DNA from 4 places in the Shewanella sp. HL-SH5 genome. Region 1 is predicted to be linked to each of the others. Evidence: predicted binding sites of a transcription regulator. Region 1 holds the regulator's gene; each other region holds the start of a gene.

What was found. The regulator sigma-54, encoded in region 1, starts transcription at its own class of promoters, with help from an activator protein. The targets are predictions, from matches to a motif close to GTTGGCACGNNNNTNGNNT.
Region 2: ACRWQM_RS12015 (flagellar hook-length control protein FliK) is a predicted target of sigma-54. The motif match lies at 2,156-2,174, and genes of this name have one in related genera.
Region 3: flhA (flagellar biosynthesis protein FlhA) is a predicted target of sigma-54. The motif match lies at 3,530-3,548, and genes of this name have one in related genera.
Region 4: glnA (glutamate--ammonia ligase) is a predicted target of sigma-54. The motif match lies at 2,665-2,683, and genes of this name have one in related genera.

What each region holds. Positions count from the first base shown of each region.
Region 1 is NZ_CP195038.1:3,604,323-3,609,141, reverse strand. Features, by position in the region: partial or broken gene ACRWQM_RS15755 (HPr family phosphocarrier protein) at 140-416, opposite strand; gene rapZ (RNase adapter RapZ) at 450-1,307, opposite strand; gene ptsN (PTS IIA-like nitrogen regulatory protein PtsN) at 1,304-1,747, opposite strand; gene hpf (ribosome hibernation promoting factor) at 1,750-2,037, opposite strand; gene ACRWQM_RS15735 (RNA polymerase factor sigma-54) at 2,064-3,557, opposite strand; gene lptB (LPS export ABC transporter ATP-binding protein) at 3,718-4,449, opposite strand; gene lptA (lipopolysaccharide transport periplasmic protein LptA) at 4,446-4,819, opposite strand, start outside.
Region 2 is NZ_CP195038.1:2,749,857-2,754,675, forward strand. Features, by position in the region: gene fliL (flagellar basal body-associated protein FliL) at 1-258, opposite strand, end outside; gene ACRWQM_RS12015 (flagellar hook-length control protein FliK) at 375-2,018, opposite strand; gene fliJ (flagellar export protein FliJ) at 2,213-2,659, opposite strand; gene fliI (flagellar protein export ATPase FliI) at 2,735-4,075, opposite strand; gene fliH (flagellar assembly protein FliH) at 4,044-4,819, opposite strand, start outside.
Region 3 is NZ_CP195038.1:2,741,012-2,745,830, forward strand. Features, by position in the region: gene flhF (flagellar biosynthesis protein FlhF) at 1-1,355, opposite strand, end outside; gene flhA (flagellar biosynthesis protein FlhA) at 1,385-3,484, opposite strand; gene flhB (flagellar biosynthesis protein FlhB) at 3,618-4,751, opposite strand; gene fliR (flagellar biosynthetic protein FliR) at 4,763-4,819, opposite strand, start outside.
Region 4 is NZ_CP195038.1:259,611-264,429, forward strand. Features, by position in the region: gene ACRWQM_RS01115 (pyrimidine/purine nucleoside phosphorylase) at 1-235, opposite strand, end outside; gene typA (translational GTPase TypA) at 427-2,238, opposite strand; gene glnA (glutamate--ammonia ligase) at 2,804-4,213, shown strand.

The DNA of each region.
Region 1 (4,819 bases):
TCCTAACTGCATTAATTTAACCTCAACTTAGCTCTGGTTAAGCGAGGAATTCAATAAATTAAACACGGTTAGCTATTTTAAAGCAAAGGTGGGTTCATGATGAAAAAGTAGATTCAATCGCTGGGGGAAGTGATTAGGATCAACAACCTTCTTCGAACTTGTCATTAATTAAATCGCATATAGCATCAAGCGCAGATTGTGCATCTGGCCCTTCAGCTATGATATCTATGGTTTTACCTAAGCCACTTTCAAGCATTAATAAGCCTAAAACACTGGCGGCGCTGGCCTTTTTTATCACCCTGGATCAGGGTAACATTGGCATTGAATGCATTAGCAAGAATAGCCAGTTTGGTCGCCGCTCGTGCGTGTAAACCAAGCTTGTTTGATATGATGACTTGGCGCTGTAAAAGACTCATTTAGTTAAGTTCCGACAAGTAACTTTATTGCGATTATTTGTGCTTATTTATAAGCTCTCGATGTCTTGCTTGAACAACATGTTTTTTACCACTTGAAAAACGTTTAGCAAGCTGGTCGGCGATATAAACTGAACGATGCTGGCCACCAGTACAACCAATAGCTATGGTTAGGTAGCTGCGGTTATTGCGCTCTAAGTGGGGCATCCATGTTTCAAATAGGTTTTCTATTTGCCAAATGAATTTATTTACCAGCGGTTGCTGGCCAAGAAACTCCTGTACCGGTTCATCTAATCCAGTAAAGGGGCGTAATTCTATTTCCCAATGTGGGTTAGGTAAAAAGCGTACATCAAACATAAAATCGGCTTCGGCGGGCATACCATATTTAAAACCAAATGACTCAAAATTGATCACTAACTCTTTATCAACACTGCCCATTAAAATTTCACGTACTTGATCACTAAGTTGATAAATATTTAGCTTAGATGTATCGATAAAATGGTCCACGTATTCAGAAATAGGCGCTAGTAGCTCACCTTCAAATTGAATCGCATCTTGTAGGGACATATTCTTTTTCGATAAAGGATGTAGTCGTCGGGTTTCACTGTAACGTTTTAGTAGTGCCTCATCACTTGCCTGTAAAAAAAAGCTTATGACTTCCGTATCCTCAGATAACCACGCTAGCTGCTGCTGTAATACTTTACCTTGCTCTTCTATATTTCGAACATCAACACTTATAGCCACCAGTTCATTGGTGTTTCTAAGCTGTTCTAATAGCCGTCCAATTAAGGGCAGTGGTAAGTTATCAACGCAATAGTAACCTAGGTCTTCTAGTACCCTAAGTGCGACAGATTTACCTGAGCCCGAACGACCGGATACAATGACTAATTTCATGCTGTGATAACCTGATAGAGTTCAGTTGAGTTACTTGCTTTTCGTAACTGCTTAAGAATATGTTTATCCGATAACTTTTCAGCCATTGAGGATAGGGTACTGAGATGTTGCTGACACTGGTCTGCTGGCACCAGTAATGCAAATAAGAGATCCACTGGTTGTTTGTCGATAGCATCAAATGAAATCGCTTCTTCGCACTTTATAAAAACCGCGATAGGGCGAACGATGGACGTTAAACGACCATGCGGGATTGCAATGCCAGAGCCTATTCCTGTGCTACCCATCTTTTCTCTAGCCACTAGGCTTTCAAAAATCTCTTGTGAAGAGAGGGATGGGTACTGGGCTGCAGCTAAATCGCTGATAAGCTCCAGTACCTTTTTCTTACTGCCCGGTGTGGCACAGGAGGTGCATTCCGGCTGCAGGATGGTACTAAGTTCCATCATTAATGCTTAGTTAATTTCTCTTTGTGTTTAATGACCTGACGATCGAGTTTATCAATCAGGGCGTCTATAGCGTGATACATGTCAGCATGTTCAGATGTCGCAAATACCTCAGCTCCATTCAAGCTGACTTTTGCTTCAGCTATCTGTTGTTGCTTTTCGACATTTAATACTACGTGGACATTATTGATCTGATCGAAATGTCGTTCAAGTTTTGTAAACTTACTTGTGACATATTCTCTTAGTGATTCAGTAATTTCAATATGATGACCCGTTAAGGTGATTTGCATATTTATCCTCCAATTGCCTAGGTAGATTATAAACTCTTACGTTGGTTTGAGGGAGGGATCATCATCGCTTCGCGGTATTTCGCTATGGTACGACGTGCAACATTAATCCCTTGTTCTGCCAGAAGATCTGCCATTTTACTGTCGCTTAGTGGTTTTTTCTGGTTTTCAGCAGCAACCAGCTTTTTAATAAAAGCTCTAATTGCTGTAGACGAACATTCTCCGCCATCATCAGTACTGACATGGCTAGAGAAAAAATACTTAAGTTCGAACAGTCCGCGCGGTGTGTGCATATACTTTTGTGTGGTGACACGCGAAATAGTGGACTCATGCATTTCGACAGCTTCAGCTATGTCATTCAACACCATAGGCTTCATGGCTTCAGCACCGTACTCAAAAAAACCTTGCTGAAATTGCACAATACAATTGGATACTTTAAGCAGGGTGTCGCTGCGGCTTTCTAAGCTTTTGATAAACCATTTGGCTTCTTGTAAGTGACCTCGAATAAATTGAGTGTCTGTTGAACTCTTACTGCTTTTTGCCATGGCGGCATATTGTTGATTAATACCTATTTTTGGCATGTTATCAGGGTTCAATTCAACCACCCAACGGCCATTCTTTTTGGTCACTGACACGTCTGGGATAACATATTCATCATCCGGTGGGGTGATCATCGTGCCAGGACGTGGATTTAAAGATTGAATTAATTCAATTGCTTCGCGCAGCTCATCTTCTTTTAGCTTAGTTTTGCGCATGAGTGTGCGAAAATCACGTCCAGCAATCAAATCTAAATAATCTTTGATTAACATTCTGGCATTATCAATATGGGGCGTGTCTGGTGCAAACTGAACAAGTTGAATCAATAAACATTCACTTAAGCTACGTGAGGCGACACCCAGAGGGTCGAAATGTTGTATACGTTTTAGTACCGCTTCGACTTCGTCTAATTCGACAGAATCATCGCCCATAGCTTCTAAAATATCTTCAGTACTTTGGGTGAGATAACCTGTGTCATCAATGGCATCAATAATGGCTGTGGCAATAGCGAGGTCTGTTTCAGAAAAAGGGGTTAGATTTTTTTGCCATTCTAAATGCTCGTATAATCCTTCGGATGTTTCACCTTGGAAGGGCATGTCATCATTTGGCATGCTGCCAGAACCCGAACCAGGGCTTGCCATTGGGGAGGCGCTGTACACTTCATCCCAGGTAGTGTCCATTGGCAAGTCTTCAGACATTTGCTCTTTAGTCATTGACTCTGCGGTGTCGACATTTGAAGTGTCTTTTTCGACTACAGGTGCGCTTACTTCATTGAAGTCAGTTTCTGATAGGTCTTTGGAGTTATCATTTTTGTTGCTAAGTGCTGAAAATTCATCTTCCATTTCAAGCAAAGGATTGGAATCTAATACTTGTTGAATTTCTTGCTGTAACTCCAAAGATGATAACTGCAGCAAACGTATAGCTTGTTGCAGCTGTGGGGTCATAGTGAGGTGCTGACCCATTTTAAGTTGGAGTGAAGCTTTCATTACTGCTGATCCCTAGAAGAATTCGGCTTTCTACACTGATTAAAGTGAGTGATAGTCGCAATTTTTTAACAAATGGTTTTACTTTACCTATACACGATCAATTAGCTTAGTCGCCAGAAACATTTTGCCAAGCAAGTGCTTCAGATCCTATTTAGATTAACTATAGCTTGAATTGTTCGCCTAAGTATACTGCTCGAACTTGCTGATTGTTGAGTACTTCAGTTGGGGTGCCTTCGGCAATCAAATTCCCCTGGCTAACAATATATGCCCGCTCACACACATCAAGTGTTTCACGGACATTATGATCAGTAATTAATACGCCTAGGCCACGGTGTTTGAGTTGCAGAATAATTTTCTTAATATCAATCACTGAAATAGGGTCAACACCCGCAAAGGGCTCATCTAACAATATAAATTTAGGATTGGCTGCTAAAGCGCGTGCAATTTCTACCCGTCGTCTTTCACCACCAGATAGCGACATGCCTAAGCTATCGCGAATATGGGTAATATGGAATTCTTCTAAAAGATGCTCCAGTTCCTGAATTCGCTCATCCGAAGTCATCGATTTTCGGGTTTGCAACACGGCCATAATATTATCGTGCACACTGAGTTTTCTAAAAATACTGGCTTCTTGTGGTAAATAGCCAATACCTTTTCGCGCACGTAAATGCATTGGGTCAGCAGTTAAGTCATCGTCATCAATTAAAATGCGGCCATGATCACTTTTGACTAAACCAACAACCATATAAAACGTGGTCGTTTTACCTGCGCCATTGGGACCAAGTAGTCCGACAATTTGGCCTGTTTTTACAGTTAAGCTGACACTTTTAACCACTTGACGACTTTTATAGCTTTTAGCTAAATTCTCAGCTGTTAAGGTAATTTGGGTCATTGGTTACCTTGCTTTTTTAACGGGATTTCAGGTAATTTTTGTGCTGGTGACTCATCATTTTGGAAATTTTCCGGTTGAATAATGGTAATAACACGATCTTCACCTTTACCGGTACTTTCAGCGATAAGTTCCTGAGCATTGATATTGTAACGGATCACGTTACCCGTCACTTTACTGCCTGCTTGATCTAGCTTAGCGTTACCGGTTAATAACAGTCCAGTTGTTGCTAAGTCATAACGAATTTCATTGGCGCTTGCTGTACCTATGCGACCATCATCAAGTTCTTGTGAAAATGTAGCAGGGTTACCGGTCGCAATGAGCGTTTTAGTCTGGCCGTTTTCAGCTGAAAATGCCCGCAGTTCATCGGCTT
Region 2 (4,819 bases), 850 kb from region 1:
CCCAGGCAAATTGAACAAAAATGGTCTTGGCATACCGACATAATTTGCTTCATTAGTTGGTGCTTGAGAAGAGGATTCGGTAACCGCACCAACATCATCACTTTGAGCTGCTGCAGCAGGCTCGTCAGAGCCTAGAAAAAACCATGCTCCTCCCCCAATTAATAATGCTACAACTAGCCCAATTCCACCGAAAAGGATTAATTTTTTAGATTTTTTTGGTTCACTGCTTGCTTCATTAAGCTCTAACTCTTCAGCCATGGAGATCCCTAAACAAATTATGCGTATCAACTATGCGAATATCTAATAAGGGTAACATAAACCGCTTAGTTAGCTTATGAACCTTTAAGATAATAATTATGCTATAGATTACCGACTTAAGCGTAATAATCTATACCTGATTGCAAACTCTCTGGATGATTTTGAAACATTGAATGCTCTACCGCGGAATTTTCATCCATATTTTGCTGTTCAGCATAGCGTTCCGATGAGTCTTGCGGCTGTCCATCCCGTCCTCCGCCACCTTGAGAAACCTGGCTGTCGGTAAGTTGTAATCCTTCTTGCGCTAACATGTCTCTTAATCTAGGGATTGCTTGCTCAATCAATTCACGAGTTTGTGACTGCGTAACATGAAACTGTACTTGAGTTTGATCGCCATTTATCTGAATTTTAACCGTCAAGTGACCTAACTCAGGTGGATCAAGGCGAATTTCCGCCTGTTGAATGCCATTACTAACCATAGTGATCAATTGCTGCTTCATTACAGGTGAAAAACGTTGAATCATCTCCTGCATTTGAACTTGAGATTCACCCTGCTGCTTTAAAGATAATTGAAACTGCGGTACTTCACTTTTATGAATAGGGGTAAAACTACTTTGATTTTGCATCGCCTTTACATCAATCGCTTCATCCGGAGCACCAAAAACGTCAATACGAGCTGATTTGGCTAATTCGCTATCTATATTGGTTAACGCTGCAACAGAAGCTGTTTTAAGAGACTCAACAGAAGCTGGCGTTTTTGAGTCAACCTGCGCCACAGCCATTGGCTCAATGACGTTAGCTGGACTAGGAGCTTTATCGCCCAAAATATTATCACTATCTTGAGTGCCCACCGAGCTAAATAAAGCATTATTTTTTTGACCCAAAGAGTCATTCGCTAATTTAGTCGCATCACTGTCTTGAATGATATTTTTAGCCATATTGGCACTAGCCATAGCAGACATTGGAGCTTGAAGGGGCGCAATTGGAGAAGACTCTGTAATCGCTGGAGAGACATCATTAAGTGAATTAGCAGCAATAGGATCCCATTTAACCTCTAAATTTTTAGCTGCTAAGTCTAAAATAGATTCATCAAGCACCGGAGCTTGTAAATTAAAGTCAGCTACAAGGTTAACTAAATCATCATGGCTCAACGCAATTAACTGTTCGGCTGATAAAGTTGAAAAATCACTCAACAATTCTTTTTCTGAATCAGACAATGATGCCAAAAATTCGTCATTAGACTCACCTTCAAGCGGCAATTGAATCATATTACTAAACAGGCTATTTTCTAATAGATCTATGTTAGTAATGTCACTATCAGTGTCTTTACTAGCGACTTGATTATCCAAAATGTCAAAATCACTTTCAATGCCATCAATGTTAGATAAAGCCTGCGTTATAGCATCAAGACTGCCATCATCTGTAACATTACTTTCACCCTTAACCTCAAATATCGGCAATATTTGTCCGTCACCCTTTGACTTGTCAAATGACTGCGCCATGTCTAATTGAGCGAAAATAAGCTCAATATCAGTTCCCTCTAGAGGCTCTGATAAATCAACATCAATAGTGGTGATTGCAGATTGCTCAGACTGTTTACTCGTATTAACAAGTTTAGCCGATTGAAAAGAAGACATTTGGCTTGCTTGATTAAATTCATCTATAAATGATTTACTTTCAGATGCTTGAATAGCATCTTTAGCCTGTGAGCCTGTAGACTTACTCGTACCAGTTAAGAGAATATTACTCATCTGTTGCATTATATATGCTCCACAAACTCAATCTAAAAGAAGATAATCAATCATCTTTTGTGTATTTAATCTACCGCCCAATAACACGCTAAATAAAATGTCACAACGCCACTTCAATGACGATTAATTATTACGTAGTAGATACTAAGCAATAAAAGTGCCAACATAATAGTTGCAATTTGATTATCGTCTTATCAAGAAAGCTACTTATTTAAGCGCTGGCGAATATATTGTTGCATTGCAAACTCATCAGACATTTTTTGCTCGCGTTTAGTTTCTGCAACTTGTGCTTTTTCTGCTTTGTTGGCTAACAACATTTCAATGGCTTTACGTTTTTGTTGTTTTTCAAGCCAATGAGTTTGACGATAACTTATCTGGTATTCAGCATCTTGAACAGCTGTTACTTGCTGAGTAATAGCACTATCGACCTGTTTAATAAATTGATGAAATTGATGATATTGATTGGCGCTAATACTTTGCCCTTGTTGGCTTTTCATTTGCTTCATGTAATCGAGACGGTAGTTATTTAGCGCATCTAACTGACCTTGCCGTTTCTGTTTTTCAAATTGCGCCGACTTAAGCTGCATGGCGGCTTGGCTTTCAGCTTCAGTCGCTAATTTGAGAACGGTAAATAACGGATCACTTGCCATAGGTTACCTCTTATCAACACACCGAATAAATCAACACACCTGATAAATCAACAGTAGAATAAATATTGCTTTGAATTAATTCTGACATTGACCCGCTATTTGCGTCATCATAATAGCGCTACTGTCAAAACTAATCGCTTCTTTATAACCCTGACGTAAAAAGGCATTCATTGCAGGTTGTAACCTAATCGCATTATCAATCCGCGGATCACTCCCTTGAGAATATGCCCCAATAGAAATCAAATCTCGATTCTGTTGATAAAGAGAGTACATTTGTTTAACGCGGCGCATTGCCTCTAAGTGTTCATCACTGATCACCATAGGCGCTACGCGACTAATGGATTGCTCTATATCAATAGCCGGATAATGGCCTGAATCAGCAAGCCGACGCGATAACACCACGTGGCCATCTAAAATAGCCCGCGATGCATCAGCAATAGGGTCTTGCAAATCATCCCCCTCGGTTAAGACAGTATAAAAAGCCGTGATAGACCCCTGACCTGGGCCACCATTACCCGCACGTTCAACTAATCTAGGCAACTTAGCAAACACGGAAGGTGGATAACCTTTTGTTGCGGGCGGCTCACCAATCGCTAAAGCCACCTCACGTTGAGCTTGAGCATAACGGGTTAAACTATCCATTAGTAACAATACGTTATAGCCTAAGTCTCGAAAATATTCTGCTATACGAGTCGATGTTTCGCATGCCCTCAAGCGCATTAATGGAGAGGTATCGGCAGGTGCTGCTACAACAACTGAACGGGCACGTCCTTCATCACCTAATATCTCTTCTATAAATTCTTTAACTTCTCGGCCACGCTCGCCAACGAGCCCAACGACAATAACATCGGCATTTGAACCACGGGTCATCATGCCTAATAAAACACTCTTACCCACACCAGAACCAGCAAATAAGCCCATTCGCTGACCCTTACCCACTGTTAACATGGCATTAATAGCACGAACCCCAACATCTAAAGGCTCGGTAATTGCACGTCGAGATAAGGGATTGATATAAGGAGGATGACGAGAAGCCTGTTCACTTGTGGTTAATGGGCCCAGCCCATCAAGGGGCTGACCGCTGCCATCTAATACGCGGCCCAACAAACTTAAGCCTACTTTTAAGCCTTCTTGCTCACCTAAAGGCTGCACTTTTGCGCCAGGTAATACCCCCCGAAGCTCTTCAACAGGCATTAAATATAATAATTTATCATCAAATCCAACAACTTCAGCCGTCAGCTCACCAGCCATAGTTTCAATTGAACACAAACTGCCCACAGGTGCGCGACACCCAGTCGCTTCTAGTGTTAACCCTACAACACGCACTAACTGGCCGCTAGCAATAGGGCGTACAGGAGCAACCTTAAGATGATGGGTTTTAAGTTTATTCAGTAACTGATGTTGGCGGTCTTTCATCAACTTCACCTTGCTCAGTAATTTGCGTATCAGCGTGTTTAGATGAAGCTATGTCAATTGCTTCTGCTTCGAGAGATTGTGATTGTGAGTCTGATTGCTCTTTATCTATAGCCGCTTGTGCTGAACCAACTGCATCAGTTGGTGTTTCAGAAACTGACTCTGGCACATTGTCGATTAATGACGCTGTGGCGTCAGGCTCAGATACAGTCGAATGTTCATCGCTTGAATCATCATTGTGATTTTTATCATGATTGTTGTCGTGGGTAGAACTAACATCAACAGATGATAGGCCGGTATCAACTTGTGTTGTGGTATAAACGCTATCTTCATGTTTTGCCAGCTGAACTTGACGAGCTAACTGAGCTGATTGTTCATCAAGGCTGCCAAATACCTGTAAAATACGTTGTGATAAACGTAAGTCAACATTTGAACGTGTACTATCAATAAATACATCACCTACCGATAAACTTGGGTCACTTTCTAGATGCCAATCATTTTGGGTTAATTGTGATTCACCGTATAAAGATATTACTAAAGCAACATCATCAGGATGCAATCTTAATTTTACGCGTTGCTCTTTTATTGGCAGAGCATCTACGCCTTGACGAATAGTGGCTGCAATATGCTCTGGATGCATTTTCAGTTCTTGTTGTACAACGGCTTTGGCTAACGCCAATGTCATTGATAACACTTCTGACTCAACTTCAGCATCCAAAATAGCTAAAGGCTGTTGAAACTGATTGA
Region 3 (4,819 bases), 860 kb from region 1:
GTGTCTTGAGAAATTACTTGTTCTGTTTCATTTAACGCGGCTAAAGCTTGCTTAGCCAGAGCTAAAGTATCTGCTACTTTTATGTCTTCAGGAACACGTTGGCCATCAGTCACATAGCTTAATGGTAACTCATTTTGTATCAGAACGCTCAATGCACCTGCAATTGATACAGATTCATCTAATTTGGTTAAAATTACACCCGCTAATGGAATGCGTTTAAAATGATTAACCGCGTCTTGTAATACTCTGCGTTGCCCTGTTGCCGACATCACTAAATAGCTGCGAATTGGGATCCTACTGTTTGCTGTCAAATTATCAAGTTGTTGATAAAGACGCATATCACGTTGCCCCATACCCGCTGTATCTATAAGTACTAACTTACGACTTCTAAATTGGTACAAAATCTGTTCTAGCTCGGTGACATCATGTGCTTGCTTTACTGGACACCCCATTATTTTGCCATAAGTTGCTAATTGCTCATAGGCGCCAATACGATAATGATCCGTTGTAATAAGTGCAACTTGATCTGCACCATGTTGTGCTGCAAAACGTGCAGCAATTTTTGCCAGAGATGTCGTTTTACCAACACCAGTTGGTCCAACAAAAGCCACAACGCCTCCGCGCTTTACAATATCATCACCTTGGTTATCAAGTAAGTTAGCCAAACTTTGTGGTAATGAACGCACTAATTCCGCTGGATTATAGTGTTGACTCAGAGATGAAAGTTTAGCTGCAACGGGTGCTGAAAACTCTGCAGCAAGTAGTTTACTTTCAAGCATAGCACCCACAGGATCTTTCCGCTTTTTTTGTTCAGTCATCAATGAAGATACTTGATGAGTCAGTAAGTTACGTAATGAAGCCATTTCTTCACGAAGCGCATCCATTTCAGTCGAACTGACTTTATTATTTTTTGACTGCTTATCAAATCCAGCCTGTTGCTGATACTGAGGTTTAGCTGGCTTGGCGTCAGCTGTCGCACCTTGTAATTGGCGCGCCCATTCAGGTAAATCAGAGTCATCTTGTTTAGGAGGCATTTGCTGACTTAAGCGGCTTTGTTGTTTCTCTAACAACGCTTGTAATGAATCTGCCGCTGGCGGTGGATTAATTTTTGTTTTTGCCTTGATTACAGAGTTAGATGCAAGTGATACGCGATCCTCACTAAGATCCATAAAGCCTGGAGTTGGTGTTGCCATTGCGGCACGCGCCTTAGGCTCATCGTAATCAACGGCGGCGACAATCTCAATCCCGCCTGCCACTTTTTTATTCGACATAATGACAGCGTCAGAACCAAGGGTCTCTTTGACTTGCGCTAATGCTGCGCGCATATCTTTGGCAAAAAATCGTTTAATTTTCACTTACGCACCTCTTTTATCTGACGTTATCACTATTGGCCAACAGATGAAACAATCCGTATCTGTTTCTCATCTGGAATTTCTTGATACGAAATTACCCTTAAATTTGGAATAGTGTACTTAACAAATCGTGACAGAGTTGAACGCAGCATGCCTGATGTCAATAAAATGGCTGGCTGACCGACCATTTCTTGTTTCTGTGAAGCATCAAGTAATGACTGCTGCATGCGTTCTGCAAGGCCTGGTTCAATATTTGGCCCTTCTCCCCCTGTCGCCTGCATAGACTTATGCAACATTTGTTCCAACTCTGGCGCCAAAGTAATGACGGGGATTTCTAGCTCAGGTCCGGATATTTCTTGCACTATCATACGTTTTAGCGCAATTCGAACGGCTGCTGTAAGTACTTCAGTATCATTACTTTTCGTGCCGTATTCCAGCAAAGTTTGCACTATAGTGCGTAAGTCACGCACAGATACACCTTCATTCAATAGATTTTGCATTACTTTAACCACATTGCCTAGCGACATTACATCCGGAATAAAGCCATCAACAAGTTTTGGTGACTGCTTAGAAAGCATGTCCATTAATTGTTGTACTTCTTCATAACCTAATAACTTAGCAGCATTATTACTGAGTAATTGGCTGATATGGGTTGCAACCACTGTTGCAGTATCTACCACTGTATAGCCTAGTGTTTGCGCATGCTCACGTTGCTCTGGTGCAATCCAAACGGCTTCTAACCCAAATGCTGGATCAGTCGTTTCTATGCCATCAAGCTTGCCATAAACTTGGCCAGGATTAATGGCTAACTCACAATCATGTCTGACTTCAGCTTCACCGACGACCACGCCCATTAAGTGAATACGATATGAATTTGGCGATAAATCTAGATTGTCACGAATATGCACTGCTGGCACTAAAAAGCCTAATTCTTGTGATAGCTTTTTACGCACACCTTTAATTCTACTCAATAATTCACCACCTTGGCCTTTATCAACCAAGGGGATGAGTCTATATCCAACTTCTAAACCGATAGTGTCAACGTGACGGACATCATCCCAACTTAAATCTTTTGGTTCTTTATCTTTGATATCTGACGGGCCTTTTTTGACTAATTCTAACGCAGCTGATTTTTTCTCATTAATACGTTTTTGTACCATATAAGCAGTGGCCGCGGTAATAAATGCAAAGCTGATAAAAGCGACATGTGGCATACCTGGCACAATACCCATAACAAATAACAAACCTGCTGCAATTGCTAGCGACTTAGGCTTGTCAAACATCTGGCTCATCATCATCTGGCCCATATCACCAGATTCATTTTGACGAGTAACCATCAAAGCGGCTGCAATTGAAAGCAGTAAACCGGGTATCTGGGCGACTAGACCATCACCTATGGTTAGCAGAGTATAAACTTCAACTGCACTAGAAAAATCAAGCCCATGCTGGACCATACCAATGACAAAGCCGCCCAACATGTTGATAACCAAAATCATAATACCGGCTATCGCATCACCTTTTACAAATTTTGACGCACCGTCCATTGCGCCATAAAAGTCCGCTTCACGGGTCACTTCTTCACGACGAATACGCGCTTGCTCTTGGTTTAGAATACCTGCGTTTAAGTCGGCATCAATGGCCATTTGTTTACCAGGCATAGCATCTAAGGTAAAACGTGCACTGACCTCTGATATACGGCCTGCACCTTTAGTTACAACAGCAAAGTTAATAATAATCAAGATTAAAAACACAACTAAACCAACAGCATAGTTACCACCAATAACCACTGAGCCGAAGGCTTCAATGACTTTACCCGCCGCGTCGCCACCATTATGACCTTCTAGTAATACCACTCGAGTTGAAGCCACATTTAAGGCAAGTCTTAGTAAAGTAGCCACTAAAAGTACTGTGGGGAAAGCGGCGAAATCGAGTGGCCTGTCGGTATAAATAGCGACAAGCAGCACGACTAAAGCCAGTGCAATGTTGAATGAAAACAAGATATCTAATAAGAATGGCGGGATCGGTAAAACAATCATCCCTAATGCCGCCAACACTAACAGAGGCGTACCAATTCCTTTAAAGGTTGATGGTCGGATTTGTTTAAATTGCCCGAAAACTGCTTTTACATCCATTCGCGAAAGCCTTTTACTGATGAATTTTTGACGCGTACAGTCAAATAGCAAGAATTAAGCCAACAAAAAAATTCAATCATAATTTGATAATAGAATCTATTTACTAGGATTAAAAAACAATCTAAGAGTGTTATTAATGCTTTAGTTCATCCGGAATGGGTTGTTTTAACGGGACTGGTATAGGACGACGCCCCTTACCTTTTTGGTATTGTTTTAACTGAAATACATATGCAAGCACCTGAGCAACAGCGGTAAATAAGCCTTCTGGCACTTGTTGATCTACTTTTGTTGTATGATAAATAGCCCTTGCTAATGGTGGTGCAGACACAATCGCAACGTTATGCTCACGAGCGATTTCACGAATTTTAAATGCAACATCATCAACTCCTTTAGCAATTAAAAATGGTGCGGAGGAGCGGGCAACATCATATTTAACCGCTACAGCATAGTGTTCAGGGTTGACCACAATAACATCAGCATTGGGCACTTCGGCCATCATCCTTCTTTGCGCCATTTCTCGTTGCAGTTGTCTGACACGGCCTTTAACTTCAGGTTGGCCTTCAGAATCTTTGTACTCGTCTTTAATTTCTTGTTTGGTCATTTTAAGTTGTTTATTGTGATTCCAAATTTGAAACGGTACATCAATAATCACAATGATTAGCATCGAGGAACATAACAGAATAAACATCCATACTAATAAATCTAAAGCATGGTAAACGTTGCCAGGTAAATGGTCGCTAGACAACATTAAAATATCGTAAAAATAGAACTTTAGTAAGAAATACGCAGCAATGGCTACTACCGAAAATTTGGCTATACCCTTAGTTAACTCCACTAACGCCTGCGTTCCAAACATTCGCTTAAATCCACTAACGGGACTCATTTTACTGCCCTTGGGCATAAAAGCTTTTACAGAAAAAGACAAGCCACCTAAAACGATATTGCCCAAAAAAGATACCAAAGCGAGCAAAGCAATAAAACTTACCAAAGGCCAAGCAAGCTCATTGCCCACCACGCCCCAAATTCGATACATCGAATTAGTATCAAAGATTTGATCTCGCTCCATGGTAAAAATTTGTTTCATTATGGTATATAAACTTTTGGCGATAGCAGGCCCAGTCATAGCAAAGCCAACCGATGCAGCAAGTAATACCGCAGCAGTGCCTAACTCTTTAGAGCGAGCAACCTGACCTTTTTCACGCGCCTGTTCAAGACGCTTACTGGTGGGCTCTTCTGTGCGTTCTTGACCACTGTCAGCTTCTGACATTTACTGTGTCCTTAAAAAGCAACATCACCATCAATTTGGCATTGCAGTTGTAAAATATCACACATCAA
Region 4 (4,819 bases), 830 kb from region 1:
CAAACTGAGTGTCAGCTGAATAATTGATCCATTCGGTCGTACCAGGCAATAACACTTCAAAGTTACCTGATGTGACTTGCATTATTTCACCTTGAGAGGTTGAAAAGGTATATTCGCCAGGTAAGACAACACCTAGAGTTTGTCTGCTTCCATCGGCTAAAAATACTGTGCGGCTAATGACTTTTCCATCAAAATAAACATTTGCCTTTAGGGCTACATCGACTTGTTTTAACATATTTCCTGATACTCCATAAATGTTTTAAGTGAATTTATATCTATTTTAAATGTATATCTAGTTATTTTTGTGCTCTGCTTAAGAATTATTTATGTGTAAGTTTTTAGATTAGCAGGCACAAAAAAGCCCAGAACAATCTGGGCTTTTTGATACTAATAAGTGGCAAATATAGCGCCACTCATTAATTTTAATTAACTGCGGTTATGACGCTTACGCTCGTTCTCAGTTAAGAATCTCTTACGAACACGAATGTTCTTAGGAGTTACTTCAACTAATTCGTCATCATCGATGAACTCAAGTGCTTGTTCAAGCGTTAAGTTAATCGGTGTAGTTAACACTTGTGCTTCATCAGTACCTGATGCACGCATGTTGGTTAGCTGCTTACCTTTAAGACAGTTAACCGTCAAATCGTTAGAGCGAGCATGGATACCAACAACTTGGCCTTCATACACTTCAGCAGCGTGGCTAATAAACAGACGACCACGGTCTTGTAAACCGAATAGTGCGAATGTTAATGCTTTACCTGTTGCGTTAGAAATCAATACGCCGTTAGCACGTTGACCAATATCGCCACCTTTGTGCGGAGCGTAGTGATCAAATGAATGATAAATTAGACCAGTACCTGAAGTTGCAGTTAAGAACTCAGTTTGGAAACCAATTAAGCCACGGCTTGGGATGATGAAGTCGATACGTACGCGACCTTTACCATCAAGCTGCATATCTTTCATTTCAGCTTTACGCACACCTAACTTTTCAATTACGGTACCTTGATGTTCTTCTTGAACGTCAACAGTCACAGTTTCGAATGGTTCGTGTAGCTCACCATCAACAGTTTTAAGAATTACTTCTGGACGTGATACCGCTAATTCGTAGCCTTCACGACGCATGTTTTCAATCAAGATTGATAAATGTAATTCACCACGACCTGATACGCGGAAACGATCTGGACTGTCAGTTTCTTCAACACGTAGTGCTACGTTGTGAACAAGTTCTGTTTGTAAACGCTCAAGAATGTTACGAGAAGTAACATACTTACCTTCTTTACCCGCGAACGGAGAAGTGTTTACCTGGAACGTCATCGTTAGTGTTGGTTCATCAACTGTTAACGGCGGTAACGCTTCAACTTCAGTCACTGCACAAATAGTGTCAGAAATCTTAAGCTCACCTAAACCTGTAATTGCCACGATGTCACCAGCATTAGCAATTTCAACTTCAGTACGGTCTAGACCCATGTAACCTAATACCTGGCCCATTTTTCCGTTACGTTTCTTACCATCAGCACCAATAATAGTCACTTGTTGGTTAGTTTTTACGTTACCACGCTTAATACGACCAATACCGATAACACCCACGTATGAGTTGTAATCGATTTGAGAAATTTGCATTTGGAATGCACCTTCCGAATCAGCGTCTGGGAAAGAAACTTTCTCAACGATGGTTTGGAAAAGTGGTGTCATGTCTTCGCTAACTACATCTGGATCTAAGGTCGCGAAACCATTCAATGCTGAAGCATAAACAATAGGGAAGTCTAACTGTTCGTCAGTTGCACCTAAGTTGTCGAATAAATCGAATACTTGGTCAATAACCCAATCAGGACGAGCGCCAGGACGGTCAATCTTGTTAATCACAACGATTGGCTTTAGGCCTTGAGCAAACGCTTTCTTAGTCACAAAGCGAGTTTGTGGCATTGGACCATCAACTGCGTCAACTAACAATAATACTGAATCAACCATAGATAGAACACGTTCTACTTCACCACCGAAATCGGCGTGACCAGGCGTGTCTACGATGTTAATGCGGTAGTCGTTCCATTTGATGGCAGTGTTTTTTGCCAGAATGGTGATCCCACGTTCTTTTTCAAGATCGTTAGAATCCATCACACGCTCAGTCGCTTCTCCACGTGAAGCAAGGGTACCAGACTGCGCAAGCAATTTGTCTACCAGGGTCGTTTTGCCATGGTCGACGTGTGCAATAATGGCGATGTTACGTAAATTCTCTAGCACGGATAAAACCTCTATACCATCAAACAAAAAAAGGGATTATTTACAGCAACTATTTAATGATAGCCACCATAAAAAAGCGTGCCATTCTACTCCAGCAAGGCCTCAGTAGATAGGATTTTTTTTGAACACCTCATATTTTCGTCTTATTATGCTATAAATTTGCCGTTAATTTAGTGATATAAACTTTATCATCGCCTTAACGTAGGCTAGGTTACAAAAGATGTAAAACACAGTTTTCGCTATTTTGTTCAGTAAATTGTTATCTGTACGCACTTTTTCGGTTTCAGTCTCTATATAATCAAACTGGCGTGCACCACTCTGGTGTTGTGCACTGTTATGGTGCGTAGAATGGATCTATTTGGTGCAGACTTTGTTTTTTGAGAAAATCTAAAAATATCAAATTTATATAAATCAGATGCTTATATATCTGGCATGATAATAGCTAAGTAAACGTCATCATGTGGACATCATTGTTTTACATTAGTTTGCTGAGTCAATAAAACTTGGTGAACAGTAATATTAAATATTAGAAGGGAATACCCTTGACCCTACCGGAGGCTTGAGAATGTCAGTTGAATCAGTATTAAAGCAACTTAAAGAGTTAGAAGTTAAGTTTGTTGACTTACGCTTTACCGATACTAAAGGTAAAGAACAGCACGTTTCTATTCCATCTCATCAAGTAAATGAAGAGTTTTTTGAAGACGGTAAAATGTTTGACGGTTCTTCAATCGCAGGCTGGAAAGGCATCAATGAATCAGACATGGTATTAATGCCTGATCCAACTACTTTTGTTTTAGACCCTTTCACCGAAGAAACAACAGCACTTATCCGTTGTGACATTTTAGAACCTGGTACTATGACTGGTTACGACCGTGACCCACGCTCTATCGCTAAAAAAGCAGAAGCGTATCTAATTTCTACCGGTATTGCTGATACAGTATTGATTGGTCCTGAGCCTGAGTTCTTCTTATTTGATGACGTTCGTTTTGGTACTGATATGTCAGGTTGTTTCGTGAAGATTGATGCGAAAGAAGCGGCATGGAACTCTGGTAAAGAATACGCTGATGGCAACACAGGTCACCGTCCAATGGTGAAAGGTGGTTATTTTCCAGTTGCGCCAGTTGATTCTTCACAAGACTTACGTTCTGCAATGTGTTTAGTACTTGAAGAAATGGGTCAAGTTGTAGAAGCACATCACCATGAAGTGGCGACAGCGGGCCAAAACGAAATTGCAACACGTTTCAACACTTTGACTAAGAAAGCGGATGAAATCCAAATTCTTAAGTATGTTGTTCATAACATGGCGCATGCTTATGGCAAAACAGCGACCTTTATGCCTAAGCCTATCGTAGGTGACAATGGCAGCGGTATGCACGTACACCAATCTTTAGCTAAAGACGGTGTCAACTTATTTGCTGGCGATAAGTATGCTGGTTTAAGTGAATTAGCGCTTTACTACATTGGTGGTATTATCAAGCACGCTCGTGCATTGAACGCATTCACTAACCCAAGCACTAACTCTTATAAGCGTTTAGTACCACATTTCGAAGCGCCTGTTATGTTAGCTTACTCTGCGCGTAACCGTAGTGCATCTATTCGTATTCCAGTAGTGCCAAGCCCTAAGGGTCGTCGTATCGAAGCACGTTTCCCTGATCCACATGCAAACCCATATTTAGGTTTTGCGGCATTATTAATGGCAGGTCTTGATGGTATACAAAACAAGATCCACCCTGGCGATGCCATGGACAAAGACTTGTATGACTTACCGCCTGAAGAAGCTGCTGAGATCCCACAAGTTGCAACTTCTTTAGAAAACGCGCTTGAAAACTTGAAAGCTGACCATGAGTTTTTAACTAAAGGTGGCGTATTCAGTGAAGATTTCATCCAGTCTTATATCACTTTGAAGACTGCAGAAGCTGAGCGTGTAGCCCGTACTACTCATCCATTAGAGTTTGAAATGTACTACAGCCTATAATATTAACCGCTAACTTTGTTAGCGGTTAAGTGATAAAAAAAGCCTCGCATAGATTGCGGGGCTTTTTATTAAGTTATTTTTACAATTATTTACAACCTTTCTCATTCTGTTTTAACTCATGCTTTGCGAATTTCTGTTTTAAATTCAGCTAACTCGTGTGCGTTAGAACTAGCCAATTTTTTATCATTAGTTATTGATATATATAAATAATTAAATTACATGTTATTTGACTATAACTATTCAGCCAACACTTCGTTGATATCCTTTTGTTTATTGAATAACTTGTGAGCAAGTTATCAGTAATATCAATCATTTTGTGATCCAGCATTTGTACGCTAGCGGTTGCAATGGCGTTTTAGATCCGTAAACTTGCGCCGTATAAATGCCGAGCAATTACTCTAAAAGTGATTTTGGGTTAAAGGCAGATATAAATAACCTCAACTTGGGTTAAGGGATGAATAAGCGGGATTTAAATATTTAAATTCAGATGTTTACTCTCAAACTTGAGCTTTGCGCTGGTAATAAGGCGAACTAACGCGTCAACAGCTAGCCTATTGCAAGTAAATTAAACACAGTTAGCGGTGCAAAGAGCTGTTTGATATGCAT